DNA from 4 places in the Saccharopolyspora sp. ID03-671 genome. Region 3 is predicted to be linked to each of the others. Evidence: riboswitches for the same ligand, from Rfam matches in the RefSeq annotation. Region 3 holds a riboswitch; each other region holds the start of a gene.

Region 1 (4,614 bases), 2.1 Mb from region 3:
TCCCCCGGCACCGGCCGATTCCGCCTCAGCGAACCAGGCAGCCCGAGCCTGCTCGACGTGGCGCTCACTGGCCAAGTTCAGGCTCTCCCAGTAGCACAGCAAACGAGTCAGCGTGACAACGTTGCAACACAACCATTTCCGTTGTTGAACAACGGAAGCTACGCACTGGTCCATCAAGTCGTCCATGCCGGCACTCAGCGGGCCACAGCCCCTGCGTCATTTGCAGCCCCCGCTTCCACAGCCGGACCTTCAGCCTATTCGGACAATGGCTCAGTGGCTCCACTCTCGAGGCCACACGACGAAAGCAACTATGAAACCGGCTCTTTCGTCTGGCTGGTTGGCGGAGGCGCCTTGTTCACGCTTCTGCTGGCTGTTGCGGCGGTCGTCGTTCTCTTCAGGGGCCGCGATCACTAGGTCCCGTTCCCAACTGGACCCAAACGCACTGTCAGCACCCCGAATCGCGCCCGCAGCGAGCTAAGACCCCGCCCGTCCTTGAGGTGACGAAGGCCGGGCGGGGACCGTCGCTATGGTGTCGTTGCCGGTGAGGCTGTCGTGGTCACTCGTTGTTTTCGGGGCTCGTTGAGCAGACCGAAGGCGAAACCGAGGACCGCCCACATTCCGGCGAGTTCAGCGAGTGAGGCCAACCGGAAGCGCCACAGCAACGCTGCGGGCACGTCCGGAGGGACGGGGTCCGGGTTCGAGGGACACGACCACAGGACGAGGCCGGTCAACACGATGCCTCCGACAGCTGCAGCGGTACTGCGGCGTGCCTGCGACCAACCGTGAACGGCCAGGTACCGGTGTAGGTAGCCCACCGCGTGCAGGATCGCGATGCCCACCACGATCAGCGAGAAGTACGCGACCGTGCGGAAAGTGACCGACTCCGGAGCCCCGACCCCTGGTGGGTTCGCAGGATACTTCAGCGCCGGTAGCAGCGACACGGCCAAAAACCCGGCCGCAGCGAGCTGGAGGCTCCGTCCGAAATCGGTGCGTGCGGGCAGCCGGTGCCGGTTGTGGGCGAACACGACCGCGAAGATCGCCCCGATCGCCAACCCGACGACAAGGGCGGCGACCATGCCGCCGACCACCTGAGTGGAGCGGCTGAACAATTCCTCGTGGGCGTGCTCACCGGCGGCCTGCGGGCGTGCTTCCTCGACATCGAGCGCAGCGCGGAGCGGGGTTTCGACCAGCAGAAGCGAGACCAATGCGGCCGTGAGGCCGGCGAGCAGCCCGGCCAGCAAGCCCCGCCGCAGGAAAGTGGCGAATGGCGAGCTCATGGGTGTCCCCGTTCAGTGGCAGGGCACGCCGAGAGCGTGGCGGCCGTCGTGCGTGAACTCGTGGACGGTGTCCGCCGCCTGCGCGAGCACGGCACCGTTTTCCTGAAGCACGACGTAGAGCAGAACGATCGCGAACGCGGCCAAGGCCCAAGCCCAGACGGGAACTTGGATGCGCTGTGCAGCGGGCAGACCAGCGGTGGTCATGTCAAAACCTGCCTTCCATCTCTCGTGGAACGTGGTGTTACTGCCGCAGCCGGTCTCCTGGCTTCCGGATCGGCGCTCCCCTTGGCCTTCCCAGACACCAACGCGGTGCCCAGTGGCGAGATCAGGGTCGCTCCCCGGTCACAGTGGCGAGGACCACGCCGGATTTCCACCGGCTTCCCGTGCACTGCGGCAGCAGAAGAGTACGAGGAGATCGCCGAGCCCACAACAGCCGATCCCGCGACGAACCTCACTGCATCGGTTCTCCTGCACATCAGGTCCAATGCCGGGGTGCAGGATTCATCAAAAGCCGCTCTGGACCAGACCACTCGCTCGCTGGCACGGCCCCTCGCCGGCGCCAACGAGGTCCTGGCATGGGAGTCGTACTGCGACGAGACCAACGGATTCTTGGCGCGAAACGTCCAAGCCTGGCAACGTTTGGCCGGATTTCAACATCACCGCGCGGGCACGGTTCTGGTGGCCTTTCGGGCTTCGTGGCTCGCGCTGTGCGCAACAGTTCCCGAGCACCACTTCGGATGGCCTGTCCCTTCGCTGGCCGAAGCATCCGTCGTGGTTGACGCGGACGGGTTGGTGCACGGTCTTGTGCTACGTGATCGATCGTGCGCCAACGCCTGGTGGCCCAACGTTTCCCACTTCCTCGCACCGCTCACCCGTGGACTCGAAGCTATCGGCGGCCCACCAGCAGACAGCGATCAGTACTGGGGCAACGCCGTCGGTTTGCTCGGCGAGGTGCTGCGACGGCTCGCCGCAGACGGGGCCGGAGGTGACGTGCTCGCCACCGCAGTGCAACTGCGCGCTGAGACCGGCCGAGCAGACCTGCTCGACGTCGGCGCGACGCAGAGCGGATTGTGGTCCCGACGTCGAACATGCTGCCAGCTATGGCGATCCGGCACTGGCTACTGCACAGAATGCGTACTCCACAACGCCCCACGCCGGAAGCCGCGATGACCCGACAGCGACGGGCCCACCGCTGCCCGCACAGCCATCCCAGGCATCAGCAGCCACGGCCAAGAGCGGCTCGCAACACCATTCGACAGGGCCGGTCGCCCACCCAAGCCGGCGGAAGCCGGTCGAGCCGGTTGTGCGCCACTGCAACGGGCGGCGTATCCCGAACACGGCTGAGGTTCCCATCGCGACGCCAACATCCGCGGCAACCAGCACGGCTGCGCCATTGACGCGGTTGCCCACAATCGCGATCTTGCGTCCGTTGCTCAGCGAGCCGAGCAGGCGGGCCTGTCGCAGAGCCGCCGCTCGTCACGCACGGCAACAGATTTCGATCAGTTCCTCTTCTGTTCGACCAGCCCGCAGTGACACTTGATGCTTCCGCGGCACCTTCCTACTCAACCAGCACTCCATTCCGCTGCCCGTCACGTCCTAGTAGTGCTTTGTTAGGTCGGTAATCGGTGGATGTGTTGGTGGCAGGTGGGGCAGGTGCCTGACCAGGTGGCGAGCAGTGTTTGCAGCTCGCGGATGACCTTGTAGAGGGTCAGGCTGCCCCAGATGCTTTTGGGTTGTTCAGGCGGAGGGTGGTGAGGAACAGGTGTGCTGCGGAGGCCAGGGTGACGTGGCGGTGCCAGCCGGTGAAGGATCGGCCTTCGAAGTGGTCGAGTCCGAGGCCGGTTTTGAGTTCGCGGTAGTCGTGCTCGATGCGCCAGCGGATCTTGGCCAGCCGTACCAACTCTGTGGCCGGTGTGTCGGCGGGCAGGTTCGAGATCCAGTATTTGATGGGTTCTTCGGTATCGGGCGGCCATTGGGCGATCAGCCACCGTGCAGGCAGCGATCCATCCGGTTGCAGGCGTGGCTTGCGTCCGGCGACACGGACAGGCATGGCGACGAATTCCGAGCTGAGCTTGCCTCGGGAGCCTTCCCGCCACGTGATGGTCGTGCCAGCGTCGCGTCCAGCGCCAAGGACGTGCTGGCGCAGACTGATCGGCTTGTCCTGGTACCGGGGCCCAGGGCGCGGGCCGCGCCCGGAATAGGGCCGCAACTCCGGGACCGCGTCGATGGTATGAGCGGTGGCTTCACCCTTGACCTGCACCACGTAGGACAAATGGCGATCCTCCAACGCGGCCCGGAAATGGGCGTTGTCGCCGTAGCCGGCGTCGGCGACAACCACCGGCGGCGCAAGCCCCCATTCGGCCAGTTCATCGAGCATCTCCACCGCCATCATCCACTTCGGACGGTTCCGCTCCGTGTCCGGGATCGCGCAGCGCGCACGACGCTGCACCACCTCCGCCGCCAAGCCATCCTCGACCGCGCAGACATCGTCCCAGCTTTGTGGCACGAACAACCGCCAGTTCACCGCCGCCGAAGCAACATCGGTGACCATGTGCACGCTGACCCCGACCTGGCAGTTGGTCACTTTGCCGGCCGTGCCCGTGTACTGTCGCGCCACACACGGAGATCGTTTGCCGTCCTTGAGAAAGCCCGTGTCATCAACCACCCACGCCCCCGGCGCCACCGTCTTATGGGCAAGCCGGGCCAACCTGGCCCGCACCGCGGAGACCTCCCACGTCGACGACGAGACAAACTGCTGCAACCCCTGGTGATCAACGCCAAGTCGCTCGGCCATCGGCTGCATCGACTTCCGCCGCCCGTCCAGCAACAACCCCCGCAGATACGTCTCGCCCTTGGCCCGCTGATCAGACCGCACCATCGCCGCGAACACCTCCGCCGCGAACTCTTCCAGCCGGCCACGCACTCGAGCGAGATCACCCTGCTTCACAACACAAGATCATCCCACACCAAGATCCACACCTAACAAAGCACTACTAGGCGTCGGACAGCAGTGCCGACGAGTGACCAGCGCCAAATAAGACGCCACCGCTAGAACGGCGGCGAACATGGCGGCGATCGTCCTCCAACGCCGGGAGCGGACCTTGGCCAGCAGGGCGGGCAGCCGATCCGGGTCCTGCGGCTGACCGGGAACGTGCTTGTCATTGACCATCGCGAGCAACTCGGGTAGTCGAGAAAGTTCTTGAACGGTACGCGCACAGGACTCACAAGAACTCAGGTGTTCTTCAAACGCGGACGTGTCCTCAGGCGATAGCGCGCCGAGAACATACGCGGCATCAAGGACCGCTAGTGGATCCGTCCTCGACTCAATTCGATCATT
Region 2 (4,614 bases), 3.2 Mb from region 3:
GTGCATCAGGTAGGTCCGCACGGCGGGGTTGAACAGAGCCCCGGCCAGTCCGGTCAGCACCACGGCCAGGACCAGGCCCGGCAGCGAGGTGAGCAAGGCGAACAGGCCGAAGGCCACCACCCGCAGCGCGCAACCGAGGATGATCATCGGCCGGCAGCCGATCCGGTCGGCGGCGGTTCCTCCCACGAGGAACATGCCCTGCTGGCTCAAGTTCCGCACTCCGAGCACGAGTCCGACCACGGCCGCGCCGTAGCCGAGGTCGTGGCTCATGTAGGAGGCGAGGAACGGCAGCAGCATGTAGAAGCCGACGTTGATCCCGAACTGGTTGACCACCAGCAACCGCGCGGGCGTGGACAACCGCAGGAAAGCTCCCTTGCTCGTCATGATGTCGCGCCCTCCTCGCACACCGGGCACCACTGCCCCGAGGTGGCTCGTCGGCAGCACGGATCAGCCACGGTGCGGCACCGCGCCCACCGCCGGCCCACGGCCTCGCGCGGGTGGTCCACGGTGGAGGGCATGGCGGCGCGTGCGACCAAGTCGTGGTGCCGGCAGAAGTCGTCGTCGTAGATGGACTCCCAGTACCGGTCCGGACCGTCGGGGAAGACCGCCACGACCCGATCCGAATCGAGTTCCCGCGCGCACCACGCGGCGACCATCGCGGTCGAACCCGTGCTCCAGCCACCGCTGACGAAGCTGCGCGCGGCCAGCCTGCGGCACGCGTCGGCCGCCTCGGCAGGCCCCACCCAGTGCACCTCGTCGAACTGGTCGTAGGCGACGTTGCCCGGGTGGATGCTGCTTCCCAGCCCGCGCATCAGGCGATGCCCGGGCACTTGGCCGAACAGGCTCGACCTCGGCGAGTCGACGCCCACGACGCGCACTCCGGGCCACCGCTTGCGCACCACCGAGGCGATGCCCGCGCTGTGACCACCGGTTCCCACGCTGCACACCACCGCGTCGAGCTCGTCGAACTGCACGGTGAGTTCGCGGCCCATCTCCCGATAGCCCGCTGGGTTGTCCGGGTTGTTGTACTGATCCGGCCAGTAGGCGCCGGGAATCTCCGCCAACAGCTCGTGCACCCGGTCCAGCCGTGCCCGCTGCCACCCACCGACCGGATGTGGTTGCGGGACGATCTCCACGCGGGCGCCGTAGGCGCGCAACAACCGCCGGGTCATCTCGTCGAGCTCGGAGTCGGCAACGATGACCACCGGATGTCCCAGCGCCGAGCCCACGAACGCCAGTCCCACGGCGAGGGTGCCGCTGCTGGACTCGACCACCGCAGCCCCGGTGCGGAGCTCACCGCGCTCGCGGGCGCCGCGCAGCATCGACAGCGCAGCACGGGCTTTCATGGTCGCCGGACCGACCGACTCCAGCTTCGCCCAGAACCCCGGGTGCGGTCGCGGAAGCGGTGTCGCCACGCGCAGCACTGGGGTGTCGCCGATGAGATCGAGCAACGACTCGCACTTCCTGCCACCCGCGACACCGTCGGCGGCGCCCTGCTGCAGCGGGATCACCCTAGACCCCCTCGGTAGAGGTGGACGTCGGTGTCGCCGCCGCTGAGCCAGAAGAACGGGTACGGCTCGGCCGACAGCCCCGTGATCTCCTCGCCCAGCATCTCGCGGAACACCGCGCTCCCGCTCTGGGCGAACATCACCAACGGCAGCTCCCGCGACCGGCACAGCGCGGCGATGGAGTCGAACGTGCCGTTGCCGAGCACCATTCCGGACGCGAGCACCGCGTCGGCACCGTCGATCGCGCGCTGGTGATCGGTGAGGACGGGTTCCTCCCACTCCGTCACGCCGCCCTTGAGATCGCAGGGCACGTAGTCGATCCCGCGTTCGCGCAGTGCCGCCAGAAGCGAGTTGACCACCCCGACCACGGCGACCCGCCCGCCTGCCGGCACTTCGACCAGCTCAGCCACAGCACGGGCACGCGCCGTGGACTTCTCCAGCGAGGTCCCCGCGGGCACTCGCACCGAGCGCGCCCGCGGGTGCCGCGCGTGCGGCACCGCATCCCCCAGGCAGGCGTCCAGCGCGGCCACCCGCACCGCCGTCACGGGGTGCCGCAGCAGCTCGGCCAAATCGGCCCCGACGATTTCGCGCACGACCTCGTCGTCGATCTCACCGGGCTCGACCGCGCAGGAGCCCACCGCTGAGCCCACCCGCACGCTCAGCACCGCGTTCACATAACCGCTGCGGCGCCCCACGTGCTGCGCCGCCTGCACGGTCAGGAAAGCCACCGATGTCTTCGCCTCGACGGATTTCCCGTCCCGATCACCGATCACGCGTTCCAACGCCGAATGAGCGCGCTGCCGCGGAAAAGGAAAACTCACAGACACAGTTGTCTCCACATCGCAAGAGGAACGGCCACGAAGCGCATGGCCCTATGCGATGCGGACAGCAACGAGACGAGCCCTCGACAGGCCCGAAAATGACACGACGACCCACTGATCCGGACGCACCGGTGACCTCCTCCGGGGCTCCGCGACCCCGTACGAATCGGCGTGACGACGCGAGTCTCCTGACTCGTGGATCGACGTCGCCTTCAGCCTTCCCACCGGACACTCGGCAGTGGCTCGAACGAAGACGACTCCTCACTCACAGTGGCGGGACCGTGCCGGATTCACACCGGCTTCCTCCACGCCGTCACATGGATGTTCGAACCAACATCGCAGCAGGAACCGCGCGCAGTCAATCGCCAAGTGATATCTATTGCACAGATCTAGCAACAATGATGATCTGTTCATTTGAACATGTGGAGGTGGAAATGCTGCAGGAGAAAGTCCGCGTGCTCGGGGATTACGAGGTGCGACGCGCCCGCAGAGAAGACATCGACAATGCTCGGACGCTGATGTTGAACACCTTCTACTGGGTCATGGGCCACGGATACGTTGCCGAGTGGCACGCCGACGTGATCGACCTCGAACGAACCTACTTCCACACACCAGGCCAAGCACTGTTCGTCGCCACGCTTGGTGACGAAGTCGTCGGGACGGCCGCTGTCCGCGCCAGTGGGCCGAAGAATCCACCACACCCGAAGTGGATCGCCGACCGCTACGGCACACCCGGTACCGCCCAGCTGTTCCGCACCTACGTCAATCCCGAACACCGAAGGAACGGGCTCGCCCGTGCCCTGGTGGAGCAGTCATGCGAGTTCATCGCCGAAACCGGGCGTTATGACACGATCTACCTGCACACCAATCCGGCGATCGAAGGCGCAGAACCCTTCTGGCGCAGCGTGGCCAAGGAGATCTACGACGCGCGGAACCACAGCCAGTACAGCCCGACCATCCACTTCGAGATCCCGGTACCACCAGCCACGACCGGCACGTGACCTGCGCTCTCGCTACTGGTACCCCCCGGCATCAACGGATCGGGGTTCCCCGGCGCCCACCACACCGTTCACATCCTTGCCGTGGTCGCCGCGCGCAGCTCCGATCCTGTGGACTACTTCGAGGCGATCAAGGTGTCGAAGTCAGGGAAGGAGTCGGCGAGGCGGCTGCCGGTGAAGTTGCCGACCCAGCCGTCCTCGTCGTGGAAGAAGCGGACCGAGACGTAGTCCGGGCGAGTGCCCATGTCGAACCAGTGGGTCGTGTGGGCGGGGACGCTGATCAGGTCGCCCGCTTCGCACAGCACCGCGTACACGCGGTCGCCGACGTGGAGGTAGAACACGCCTGCGCCGCGGGCGAAGAAGCGATCCTCATCGTCGTCGTGGGTGTGCTCGGAGAGGAACTTCTCGCGAGCCACGGCCGCCTTCTCCGCCCACTCCGGCGTGCCCTCCGGGATCATGCTCATCGCGTCCACGAGCACGTAGCCCTCGGTGTCCACGACGCGCTGCACCTGGTCCGAGTACGCCTCGAGCACCTCGTCACATGTCGGCTCGGCCGGCAGGTCCACCAGCGGCCAGCGCTCGAACCGGACGCCCAGCTCCTTGAGCTCGGCGGCGATCTCCTCGCCGTCGGTGGACCGCAGCAGCACCTCGTCGGGGGCGTCGTCGGCCCACACCGTCAACAGCGTCATCACGCACTCCCTTCAACAACGTTCATGCTGGTGGCCGTGGCGAACCGGAGCAACCACTCCAGGCATTCGAGCCGGTGGCGAGCCTCGAGCAGGTCCTCGCCCCAGACGTAGACCCCGTGCCGCGCGACCAGCAGCGCAGGCGTGTCCGCGCGGAAGCCGCGTTCGAACGCATCCCCCAGCACCGTCATGTCCTGGCCGTTGCCGATCACCGGGATCGTCACGACGTCGTCGTGGGCGGCGCGGCCGAAGCCCTTGAGCATCTCCAGGTCCCGCAGGACGACACCGTCCGGCCAGCGCTCGGCGGCCAGCACCGGGGCCGGCGCGTGCACGTGGACCACCGCACCCGCGCCCGACACCGACGCGATCCGGGCGTGCAGGCCCGCCTCGGCCGAGGGCTTGCCGCCGTCGACGGCGATGCCGTGCTCGTCCACGACCACCGCGTCGTGCTCGGTCAGCTCGCCCTTGTCGCCGCCGCTGGCGGTCACCACCAGGCGCAGCGGATCCCGGGACAGCACCTCCGAGAGGTTTCCCGACGTGCCGCGCATCCAGCCCATCGCGGCGTAGCGCGCGGACTCGGTCGCCAAGCGCGCCCCGATCT
Region 3 (4,614 bases):
GCCCGCGCACCGTGATCAGGTCGGGGGCACCGGGCCCGCCGCCGATCAGCGCGACGCCGGGGGCGTGCGGTTCGGGGTGCTCGTCGACGACGCCGGACTGCACGGCCTCCAGCAGCGCGTCGCGGACGCCGGCGCTGCGGCGCGGCTTGCCGCCCGCGAGCACGCCGAGCAGCAGCCCGTCGTGCTCGGCGACGGCGGGCGTGACGGCGCTGCCCTCGGTGGCGTTGTCGGAGCGGACGCAGAACACCCGGTCGCGCTCGGCTTCCGCGCCGACGGCCGCGTTGACCTCGTCGGACGAGGTCGCGGCCACGGCGTACCAGGCGCCGTCGAGGTCGCCGTCGCGGTAGTCGCGGCGATGCCAGGTGATCTCGCCTGCGTCGGCGAGCGCCTCGACCGCGGGCGTCGCCTGCGGGGCGATCACCTCGACGGCGGCGCCCGCCTTGATCAGCCGGGGAAGCCGCCGCTGCGCGACGGGCCCGGCACCGACCACCACGACGCGGCGACCGGTGAGGTCGAGTCCGGCGAGGTAGTGGTTATCCGATGGAGTGGCCATGTGCGTGTCCGTGTGCGTGACCGTGTCCGGTCGGGTCGTCGGGGTGGTGGTGCGGCGTCTGCGGCGCACCCAGTTTGTCCTCGAATCCCGGCAGCAGCACCCGGTACGCGCAGGTGTCGCAGTTCATCCGGATGTCGCCGTGGAGGGCCTCGTGGTAGCGCTCCACGACGAGGTCGACCAGGGCGTCGCAGTCTCCCAGGTATCCGGCGACCCGGACGTCGATGTCCTGCGCGGTGTCGGCCCACTCGCGCGCCTGCGTCACGACGCGCTGCGGCAGCACGCCGTCGAACAGGAAGTACGGGGCCACCACGACGCGCTTGGCCCCGAGCTTGCGAGCCCGGTCCAGCCCGCCGGGGACGTCCGGCGATGCCAGGGAGATGAACGCGGTCTCAACAGTGTCGAAGCCGCAGGTCTCCTGCAAGAGGCGTGAGACCTTGCACACCTCGGCGTTGGCGTCGGGGTCGGTGGAGCCGCGGCCGACGAGAACCACTGCGGTGTCGGCCCATTCCTCGCGCGGGACCTGCTCGGCGATCCGCTCGGCGAGCAGGTCCAGCAGGATCGGGTGCGGCCCGAGGGGACGGCCGAAGACGAACGACGTGCCCGGGTGGCGGCGGACCTCGCGCTCCAGCGCGGCGGGGATGTCGCCCTTGCCGTGGCCCGCGGCGACGAGCACCAGCGGCACGGCGGCCATCCGGCGGTGGCCCTTGTCGGTGAGTTCGGTCCAGGACTCGGTGACCGCGGGGGCGGACAGCTCGATGAAGCCGCCGGAGGCGTCGACTCCGGCGGCGGTCATGCGCGCCTTGAGCCGCTCCAGGAAGGAGTGGAACTCGGCCACTCCGCGCTCGTCCACCGTGCCGTGGCCCACGACCAGCAGCGGTTCGGTCACCGGTTACCTCCAGGTTCTGCCCAGTAGAGCAGGGCGTTGACGGCGGCTGCGGCGATCGCCGCGCCACCGCGTTCGGTCAGGGTGCTCACGGCCGGCAGGCCGCTGCGCCGCAGAGCGGCCTTGCTGTCGACGGCGCCGACGAACCCGACGGGCACGCCGATGATCAGCGCCGGTTCCAGCTCGCCGTGGTCGGCGAGCCGGAGGAGCTCGGTGAGCGCGGTGGGTGCGTTGCCGACCGCCCACACCGCGCCGCGCGGGTGCTCCCGGGTGGCCAGCCGCATCCCGGCCGCGGAGCGGGTGAGCCCGTCGGACGCGGCCAGGTCGGCAACGCCCGGGAAGTCCAGTCCGATGGTGACCTCGCGGGCGGTGACGCCGGAGGCGACCATGCGCACGTCGGTGATCAGCGGCGCGCCGGAGAGCAGGGCCTCGCGGCCCTGCCGCAGGGCGTCCTCGTCGGCGACGACCTCACCGGTCCAGCTGGGGTCGGCGGTGGTGTGCACGACGCGTTCGACGACCGCGCGGGTCAGCGGTGCGAACCGGTCGAAGTCGGCTCGGGACCGCATGATCCGGTAGGACTCGGTCTCGATCGGATGGACTGCGCGCCTCATGGTCTTCCCTGTTCCCTATCCGATTTCCGCGCTTTTTCGTGCGGTGAACCGCCACCACATCGCCGCACCGCCCCAGACCAGCAGGAACAGCGCCAAGGTCAGGTAGCCGAGCAGCTCGAACTGGTCCGAGATGGCCGCGATCCCGCTCAAGAAGTCCACGCCCAGGTCGGCCAGCAGGCCGCAGAGGACGACGAAGGCGACCAGGGCGGCGAGCCCGACGGTCAGCGCGGTGGTGGTGACGTTCACCCACAGCCGCCGCAGCGGGCGGGCCAGCGACCAGGTGTAGGCGCGGGACATCAGCATTCCGTCCACGCTGTCGACAGTGCACATCCCGGCGGCGAACAGCAGCGGGAGGCTCAGCACGGCGATGGCCGAGAGGTTCGCACCCGGGGTGACCATCGCCAGCACGGTGATCTCGGTGGCGGTCTGCATCCCGAGGCCGAACAGCAGGCCGATGCCGAACAGGTGCCAGGAGCGGGCGACGCCCTGCATTCGGCCGCGCAGCACGCGCGCGAGCAGTCCGCGCCGTCCCAGGACGAGTTCGACCTCGTCCTCGTCGACGGCGCCGCTGCGGGCGCGGCGCAGCAGCCGCCAGGCGTCGCGCAGCACGAGTCCGTTGAGCACCGCGAGGGCGGTCAGCACGATGACGACGATCAGGTGGACGAAGGTGGCCATCCGCACGCCGGTCTGCTCGGCCCACTGCTGGGCGGCGGGTCCGGCGATGAAGGCGACGGCGCAGGCCAGCAGCAGCACGACGCTGGCGTGGCCGAGGGCGAACCACATGCCGGTGGACACCGGGCGCCTGCCGCGCTGCATGAGCAGCCGGGTGGCGTCGTCGATGACGGCGACGTGGTCGGCGTCGAAGCCGTGCCGCAGGCCTAGCAGGTAGGCGGTGGTGCCGGCGGCGGCGAGGCCCCCGGCGGCGCTGAACGCCTGTTCGTGCAGCAGGTAGGCACCCCAGCCCGCGAGGTGCAGTGCTCCGATGGCGGCCAGCAGGGCCGCTGATTTCCGGCGCTCGCGTGCGCCCCAGCCGGCGGTGCGCCGGCTCACTTCGGCATCCCGACTCATGGGATCTCCGACCTCCTGGGTTCTCCCGCCCGGGGTTCGGTGGCCGCGCGCCGCGGGTTCGCGGCACGGGGCCGGCGCGCAGTGTCCTGACTCCCGGATCGGCGTGGTTCCCCCGCCTTCCAGCTGGTGGCAGCCGTGGCGATGGGTGGGGACCACTCCCCGGTCACAGTGGCGGGACCGTCCCGGATTCGCACCGGGTTCCTGCACTGTCGGCGACAGTCATCCTTGCCTGATCTACGGTCCGAGGTCAAACCTGGTGAAATCGATCACGTTGCGTGATCTAGTCGGCCGCACCCTTCGACCGAAGGCGCTTTCAACCGGCTCGATCGGGGTACTCGGTCGGGTGAGCCCGTTGCTCGGCTCGACGCGCGTCAAGGAGGTCATCATGAACGAGACGCACTCGATCACGCTGAACATGCAGGTCGTGGAGGCGGGAGCGAAGACGACGGCCGACGTCGGACTCACCACGCCGAGCGGGCAGCCGCTGCACGGTCACGGCACGGCGCGCAGGCACCCCGACGATCCCGAGGTACCGCAGATCGGCGACGAGATCGCCATCGCCCGCGCCCTGTTCGAGCTCGGCCACAAGCTCCTCGACCACGCCTCCGACGACATCGGGGACCGCCTCCACCGGCGGGTCCACCTCCCGGCCTGAGGCCGGACCCCACCCCACCGAGAACGGGAGGTTTTCATGAAAACCTCCCCACCACCTGGAGGTGAACACCCCCACGATCCCCTCGGGGGAGTCGAAGTTCTCATGAAAACGTCGTCCTCTCGGAGTGGGGGAGGTTTTCATGAGAACCTCCCTGTTCCCTCGTGAACGGAGGCCTTCCGGCACTCGATCCCCTTCGGGGAAATGACAGTTTTCATGAAAACTTCCCCCACCCTGGGAACGGACGGTTTTCATGAGAACTGTCGCGAGTGGGTGATCACGCGACCGCCGTGAGGACGTCGCGGACGACTCGGGCGGCGACCGCGGGGACGTCCGGGAGCAGGCCCGGGCGGGCGCGGACGCGCAGCTCGACGGGGTCGAGGCGAGGCAGGTCGCGGCGCTCGACCAGACCGACCGGCCGCGTCCGCGTCGAGGGCAGGAGCGTGACGCCGAGGCCCGCGCGGGTCGCCGCGAGGACGCCGGAGAGATCGGCGGCCTCGCACACCAGGTCCGGGCCTCGGCCGAGCGCGTCCACCGCTGCGATCGCGTGCCTGCGCAGGGTGCACGGTTGGTCGAACACCACCATCGGCAGCGGCCGGTCCTCGGTCGGCGGCTCCCAGCCCGGTGCGGAGAACCACTCCAGCCGGAACCGGCCCGCGTCGAAGCTGCGCTCGTCGACGGTGTCGTCGATGAGCAGCGCGATGTCGATGCCACCGCGATCGACGGAGTCGGCCAGCCGGGCCGTGCGGTCGAGGCGGAAGCGGATCTCGCGGTCCGGGAACGCCGCGCGCAGCCCGGAGGCCAGCTCGGGCAGGAAGCGGTCGGCGGCGTGCTCGGTGGAGCCGAA
Region 4 (4,614 bases), 2.3 Mb from region 3:
GCCCGCCGCTCGGCGATCGCGGAGCAGCCGAGCACGCCCCATCGCACTCTGTTCGCCTCCATCAACCGCAGCCTAGGGGAAGAGGGTGGCGTCGCGCGGGATGGTCACGAGGTTCGGCCGCGCCGGGCGAGCAGGATCGCGAAAGCCGGGACGCCGACCAGCGCGGTCATCACCCCGACCGGAACCTCCTGCGGCGCGGCGACGGTCGTCGCGAGCACGTCGACCCACACCAGCAGGATCGCGCCCAGCACGGCCGTGACCGGCAGCAACGCGCGGTGGCGCGGTCCCACGACGAGCTTGGCGGCCTGCGGCAGGACCAGGCCGACGAACCCGATCGCCCCGGCCGCGGCCACCAGCGTGGCGGCCAGCAGGGCGGTGACCACCAGCAGCACGATCCGCAATCGGGCGACGTTGACGCCCAGCGCGGCCGCCGTGTCGTGGCCCAGCGCGAAGGCGTCCAGCGCACCTGCGCGCGCCAGGCACACCAGCAGGCACACCGCGCACACGGCGCCCGAGACCGCGACGTCGTTCCAGCGCGCGCCGGACAGCGAGCCCAGCAGCCAGAACAGCACTCCCCGGGTCTGCTCGGCGTCGGCGGAGGTGATCACCACGAACGAGGTGAGCGCCGAGAACAGCTGCGTCCCGGCCACTCCCGCCAGCACCAGGTGCGTGGTGGTGCCGCCCGCCAGCGAGCCGAGGGTCAGCACCAGCGCGAACGCCACCAGCGCCCCGGCGAAGGCGCCGGCGGTGAGCCCGATCGCGCCCGCGCCGAGCCCGAGGATCACCACCAGCACCGCGCCGGTCGAGGCCCCGGCCGACACGCCCAGCAGGAACGGGTCGGCCAGCGGGTTGCGCAGCAACGACTGGAGCACCGCCCCGCACATCCCGAGACCGGCGCCGCAGATCGCGGCCAGCACCGCGCGGGGCAATCGCAGCTGCCACACGATGCCCTGCCCGATCCGCGAGACGTCGGTCTCGCCGAGACCGAGCCGCGCGCCCACGACCCCGGCCACGTCGGTGACCGAGAGGGGCGCCGGACCGAGGGTGACCGCCACCGCGATCGACAGCAGCAGCGCCGGGATCCCGGCCAGCACGATCAGCGGAGCGCGCACCCGTCCGGTCCTCACCTGCGCTCCAGCTCGGCGAGCCGGTCGGCCAGCCGCTCGATGCCGGTGATGGTGCGCAGGCTGATGTTCATCTCGGTGCCGGTCATCGGCATCCAGTCGCCGGCGGCCACCGCGGGCAGCCGCGACATCGCCGGGTCGGTGCGCAGGAACTCCTGCTTGGCCGCGAGGGAATCGCCTTCGCCGTCGCGGGTGAGATCGCCCAGCACCAGCAGGTCGGGGTCGCGGGCGAGCACGTCCTCCCACGACACCTGCGGCCACATCGAGGTCACGTCGTCGTAGGCGTTGCGCACCCCCAGTGCGCGGGTCATGATCGCCGGTGAACCGGTGGAGCCCGCCACGTAGGGGGATTCGGTGCGGGCGAACCAGAACAGCACCGAAGTGTCCTGCGCGGCAACGGCTTTGGCCCGCGCGGCGGCGACCCGCTGCTGCAGCTGCGCCACCAGCGCCTCGCCCCGATCGGTGACGTCGAAGATCGCCGCGATCTCGCGGACCTCGCGGTAGATGTCGTCGAGCTCGACCGGCTCGCCCAGCGGCGCCTCCTCCGGCAGGCAGTTGGAGGGCGAGAGGTAGGTCGGAACGCCGAGCTCGGCGAAGCGCTCGCGGGAGGCCACGCCCTCGTCGGTGAACACCGCTCGGTAAGCGCCCAGCACCGCGTCCGGTTCGGTGGCCAGCACCGACTCGAACGACGGGTTGTTGTCGGAGAGCCTGGGCACCCGGGCGTTGTCGGCGGCCAGCGCCGGGTCGACCGGGTCGGTCCAGGTCGCGGTGCCCACCATCCGGTCGGCCAGGCCGAGCGAGAGCATGATCTCGGTGGTCGACTGGTTCAGGCTCACCGCCCGCTTCGGCGGTTCGGACACCGCGACCTCGGTGTCGCAGTTGGGGATCGTCACCCGCGGCGGAGCGGACTCCGTAGCAGGTGCGGAGCAGGCGGCGAGAGCGGCGGCGCAGAGCAGCATCGAGCTCGTGCGCGTCCAGAGTCGGAACACGTCGTGCGGAAATCCTCACCCCGGGCCCATGCGCGAGACCCGGTCGGCCGATTCCCGGAACCGGGTGCGGCTCCGGGGAGCCGGCAGGTCTTCGGGCTCGGGCTCCGCCGGGCGAACCGCCTTCCCGGATCCGTGATCCAGTGGCTCGGGTTCGCCCGTCACCCCTACCGCTGCGCGTCAGCTCCGGCTTCCGACCGGATTCCCTCACGGCCACATGTGGCGACCGGCTCGAGATCGAGTCTAACGGGTTGGTCGCCTACTGGTGGGTGCCGCCGTCGACGCGGATCTCGGTGCCGGTGATGAAGGCGCCGTCGTCGGAGGCGAGCATCGCCACCACGCCTGCGACGTGCTCCGGCGGGGCGAAGCCGCTGCCCAGGGCGGGGGAGAGCTTGGTGAACAGGTCCCAGTCGGTGTCGGCGGGCAGCTTGTCGGCGGTGGTCTCGGTGATGCCGCTGCGGATCCCGCCCGGGACCAGCGACACCGCGCGCAGGCCCTGCTTGGCGTACTCCAGGGCGATCGCGTGGGTGAAGGACTGGATGCCGCCCTTGCTGGCCGCGTAGGCCGCCATGTACGGGTGGGCGAAGTTCGCCGACGTCGAGCTGAAGTTGATCACCACGCCGTTGCCGGTTGCCAGCAGCGCCGGTAACGCGGCTCGGGTGACCAGGAACGTGCCGGTGAGGTTGACGGCCAGGATCCGGTTCCACAGCTCCAGCGAGCACTCGTGCGTGCGCGCCGTGTGCAGCGTTCCGGCCGCGTTGACCAGCACGTCCAGCCCGCCGAGCTGCTCGGCGCAGGCGGGGACGGTGAAGTCCACGGCGTCCTCGGCGGCGATGTCCAGCGGCAGCGTGCCCAGCCGGTCGCAGGTCCCGGCCTCGGCGGCGAGCCGGGCGGTCTCCTTCAGCCCGGCTTCGTCGATGTCGGTGGTGAGCACCCGGGCACCCTCGTCGAGCAGCCGCAGCACGCTGGCCCGCCCGATCCCCGACGCTCCGCCCGTGACGAGCACGCGCTTGCCGTTGAGCCTGTCCATCTCGCGTCCTTCCGCAGCTCCCGACCGTCGTGAAGCTCAACGCGCGAGCGCGCGTGAAGTTGCTCATGCCCCCGGCTATCCAGTTCGCCGGCCGTCCAGTTCGGACGAATGTGACGAAGGTCGGTGACGCTCGGTAGGGCCCGCCCTGGACGCCGCACTGAGGGTTGGTTAAGTTAGGCGCACCTAAGTACGAGTGAGGTGTGGACATGCGCTGGATGCGGACCCTGGGACTGATCATGACGGTCCTGCTGGGAATCGCCCTGACCGGTTGCGGCGCAGCCGGTCCCGAGGGGGAGCAGCCCGCGGCCGGATCGGCCGACGGTCAGTTCCCGGTCACCATCAAGACCGCGTTCGGTGACGTCACCGTCCCCGAGCGTCCCCAGCGCGTCGTCGCGCTCGGCTGGGGCGACGCCGAAACGGCGCTGAGCCTGGGAGTGCAACCGGTCGGCGCCGCCGACTGGCTGCCCGTCGGCGGGGACGGCGTCCCGCCGTGGATCCCCGCCGACAAGCGCTACACCACGCCGCCGAAGATGCTCGGCACGATGGAGGTCGACATGGAGAGCGTCGCGGCCCTGCAGCCCGACCTCATCCTCGACACCCGCGCCAGCGGCGACAAGGAGCGCTACAACCTGCTCAACCGGCTCGGCGTGCCGGTGGTGAGCATCCCCGAGGGCGGCGGCGAGTCCTACCTGACCACCTGGGACCAGCAGCTCGACATGGTCGGCAAGGCGCTGGGCAAGCAGGCGGAGGCCGCGCAGCAGAAGGCCGACCTCGAGGGCAAGTTCCAGCAGGCCGCCGCCGCGCACCCGCAGTGGGCGGGCAAGACCGTCGCGGTCGGCGCCAAGATGGTCGGCTCCTACGGCGCCTACGTCAACGGCGGGTCCCGGCTGGAGTTCATGGAGCGGCTGGGCTTCCGCCAGTCGCCCGCCGTGCAGCAGGTGGCCGGGAGCAACTTCTTCGTCAGCGTCTCCCCGGAGCGGATGGACCTGTTCAACGCCGACCTGACCGTGATGTTCCCGATCGGGCTGGCCGCCTCCGAGATCGACCGCGACCAGATGTTCCAGCAGGTGCCCTCGGTCCGCGAAGGCCGCTCGGTGGTGCTGCACGACGAGCAGGCCACCCAGGCGTTCTCGGCGGGGACCGCGGCGGGCATGTCCTACGCGGTCGACAAGGTCGTCCCGCTCATCGAGCAGGCCAAGCAGGGCTGATCGACCCCGACCGGCAAGGAGAACGACGCGTGACCTCGTGGGACCCGGCCGAGGCCGAGCACGTCACCTCGGCGGCGCAGCTCCGCGAGATCGTCGAACCGCCGCACCCGGAGATCGCCGAGAAGGTGGTCTCCGGGATCGACGGCGTCAGCCGCGGCTTCATCGAGCGGTCGCGGCTGTTCCTCGTGGCCACCACCGGCGCCGACGGCAGGCTCGACGTCTCGCCGCGCGGTGACACCGCCCGCAGCGTCGTCGTCTTCGACGAC

What was found. A riboswitch is a leader RNA that binds a small molecule or an ion and turns the genes downstream of it on or off. The one in region 3 is predicted to bind cobalamin.
Region 1: linked by a shared signal. The riboswitch ahead of REH65_RS33115 (CbtB-domain containing protein) and the one ahead of REH65_RS23295 (HoxN/HupN/NixA family nickel/cobalt transporter) in region 3 are both predicted to bind cobalamin.
Region 2: linked by a shared signal. The riboswitch ahead of REH65_RS05090 (Rossmann-like domain-containing protein) and the one ahead of REH65_RS23295 (HoxN/HupN/NixA family nickel/cobalt transporter) in region 3 are both predicted to bind cobalamin.
Region 4: linked by a shared signal. The riboswitch ahead of REH65_RS01065 (ABC transporter substrate-binding protein) and the one ahead of REH65_RS23295 (HoxN/HupN/NixA family nickel/cobalt transporter) in region 3 are both predicted to bind cobalamin.

Annotation. Positions count from the first base shown of each region.
Region 1 is NZ_CP134054.1:7,118,241-7,122,854, reverse strand. It holds gene REH65_RS33125 (copper resistance protein CopC) at 1-414, shown strand, start outside; gene REH65_RS33120 (CbtA family protein) at 525-1,277, opposite strand; gene REH65_RS33115 (CbtB-domain containing protein) at 1,290-1,481, opposite strand; cobalamin riboswitch at 1,511-1,685, opposite strand; gene REH65_RS33110 (IS701 family transposase) at 2,986-4,224, opposite strand; gene REH65_RS33105 (anti-sigma factor family protein) at 4,234-4,614, opposite strand, start outside.
Region 2 is NZ_CP134054.1:1,080,140-1,084,753, forward strand. It holds gene REH65_RS05080 (MFS transporter) at 1-384, opposite strand, end outside; gene REH65_RS05085 (PLP-dependent cysteine synthase family protein) at 381-1,511, opposite strand; gene REH65_RS05090 (Rossmann-like domain-containing protein) at 1,508-2,236, opposite strand; cobalamin riboswitch at 2,490-2,665, opposite strand; gene REH65_RS05095 (GNAT family N-acetyltransferase) at 2,764-3,330, shown strand; gene REH65_RS05100 (acireductone dioxygenase) at 3,444-4,016, opposite strand; gene mtnB (methylthioribulose 1-phosphate dehydratase) at 4,016-4,614, opposite strand, start outside.
Region 3 is NZ_CP134054.1:5,023,859-5,028,472, reverse strand. It holds gene cobA (uroporphyrinogen-III C-methyltransferase) at 1-553, opposite strand, end outside; gene REH65_RS23305 (sirohydrochlorin chelatase) at 534-1,439, opposite strand; gene REH65_RS23300 (precorrin-8X methylmutase) at 1,436-2,047, opposite strand; gene REH65_RS23295 (HoxN/HupN/NixA family nickel/cobalt transporter) at 2,063-3,097, opposite strand; cobalamin riboswitch at 3,195-3,319, opposite strand; gene REH65_RS23290 (DUF1876 domain-containing protein) at 3,501-3,770, shown strand; gene REH65_RS23285 (LysR substrate-binding domain-containing protein) at 4,045-4,614, opposite strand, start outside.
Region 4 is NZ_CP134054.1:219,685-224,298, forward strand. It holds gene REH65_RS01055 (Gfo/Idh/MocA family protein) at 1-62, opposite strand, end outside; gene REH65_RS01060 (iron ABC transporter permease) at 105-1,127, opposite strand; gene REH65_RS01065 (ABC transporter substrate-binding protein) at 1,124-2,113, opposite strand; cobalamin riboswitch at 2,178-2,356, opposite strand; gene REH65_RS01070 (SDR family NAD(P)-dependent oxidoreductase) at 2,370-3,140, opposite strand; gene REH65_RS01075 (iron-siderophore ABC transporter substrate-binding protein) at 3,347-4,348, shown strand; gene REH65_RS01080 (MSMEG_1061 family FMN-dependent PPOX-type flavoprotein) at 4,378-4,614, shown strand, end outside.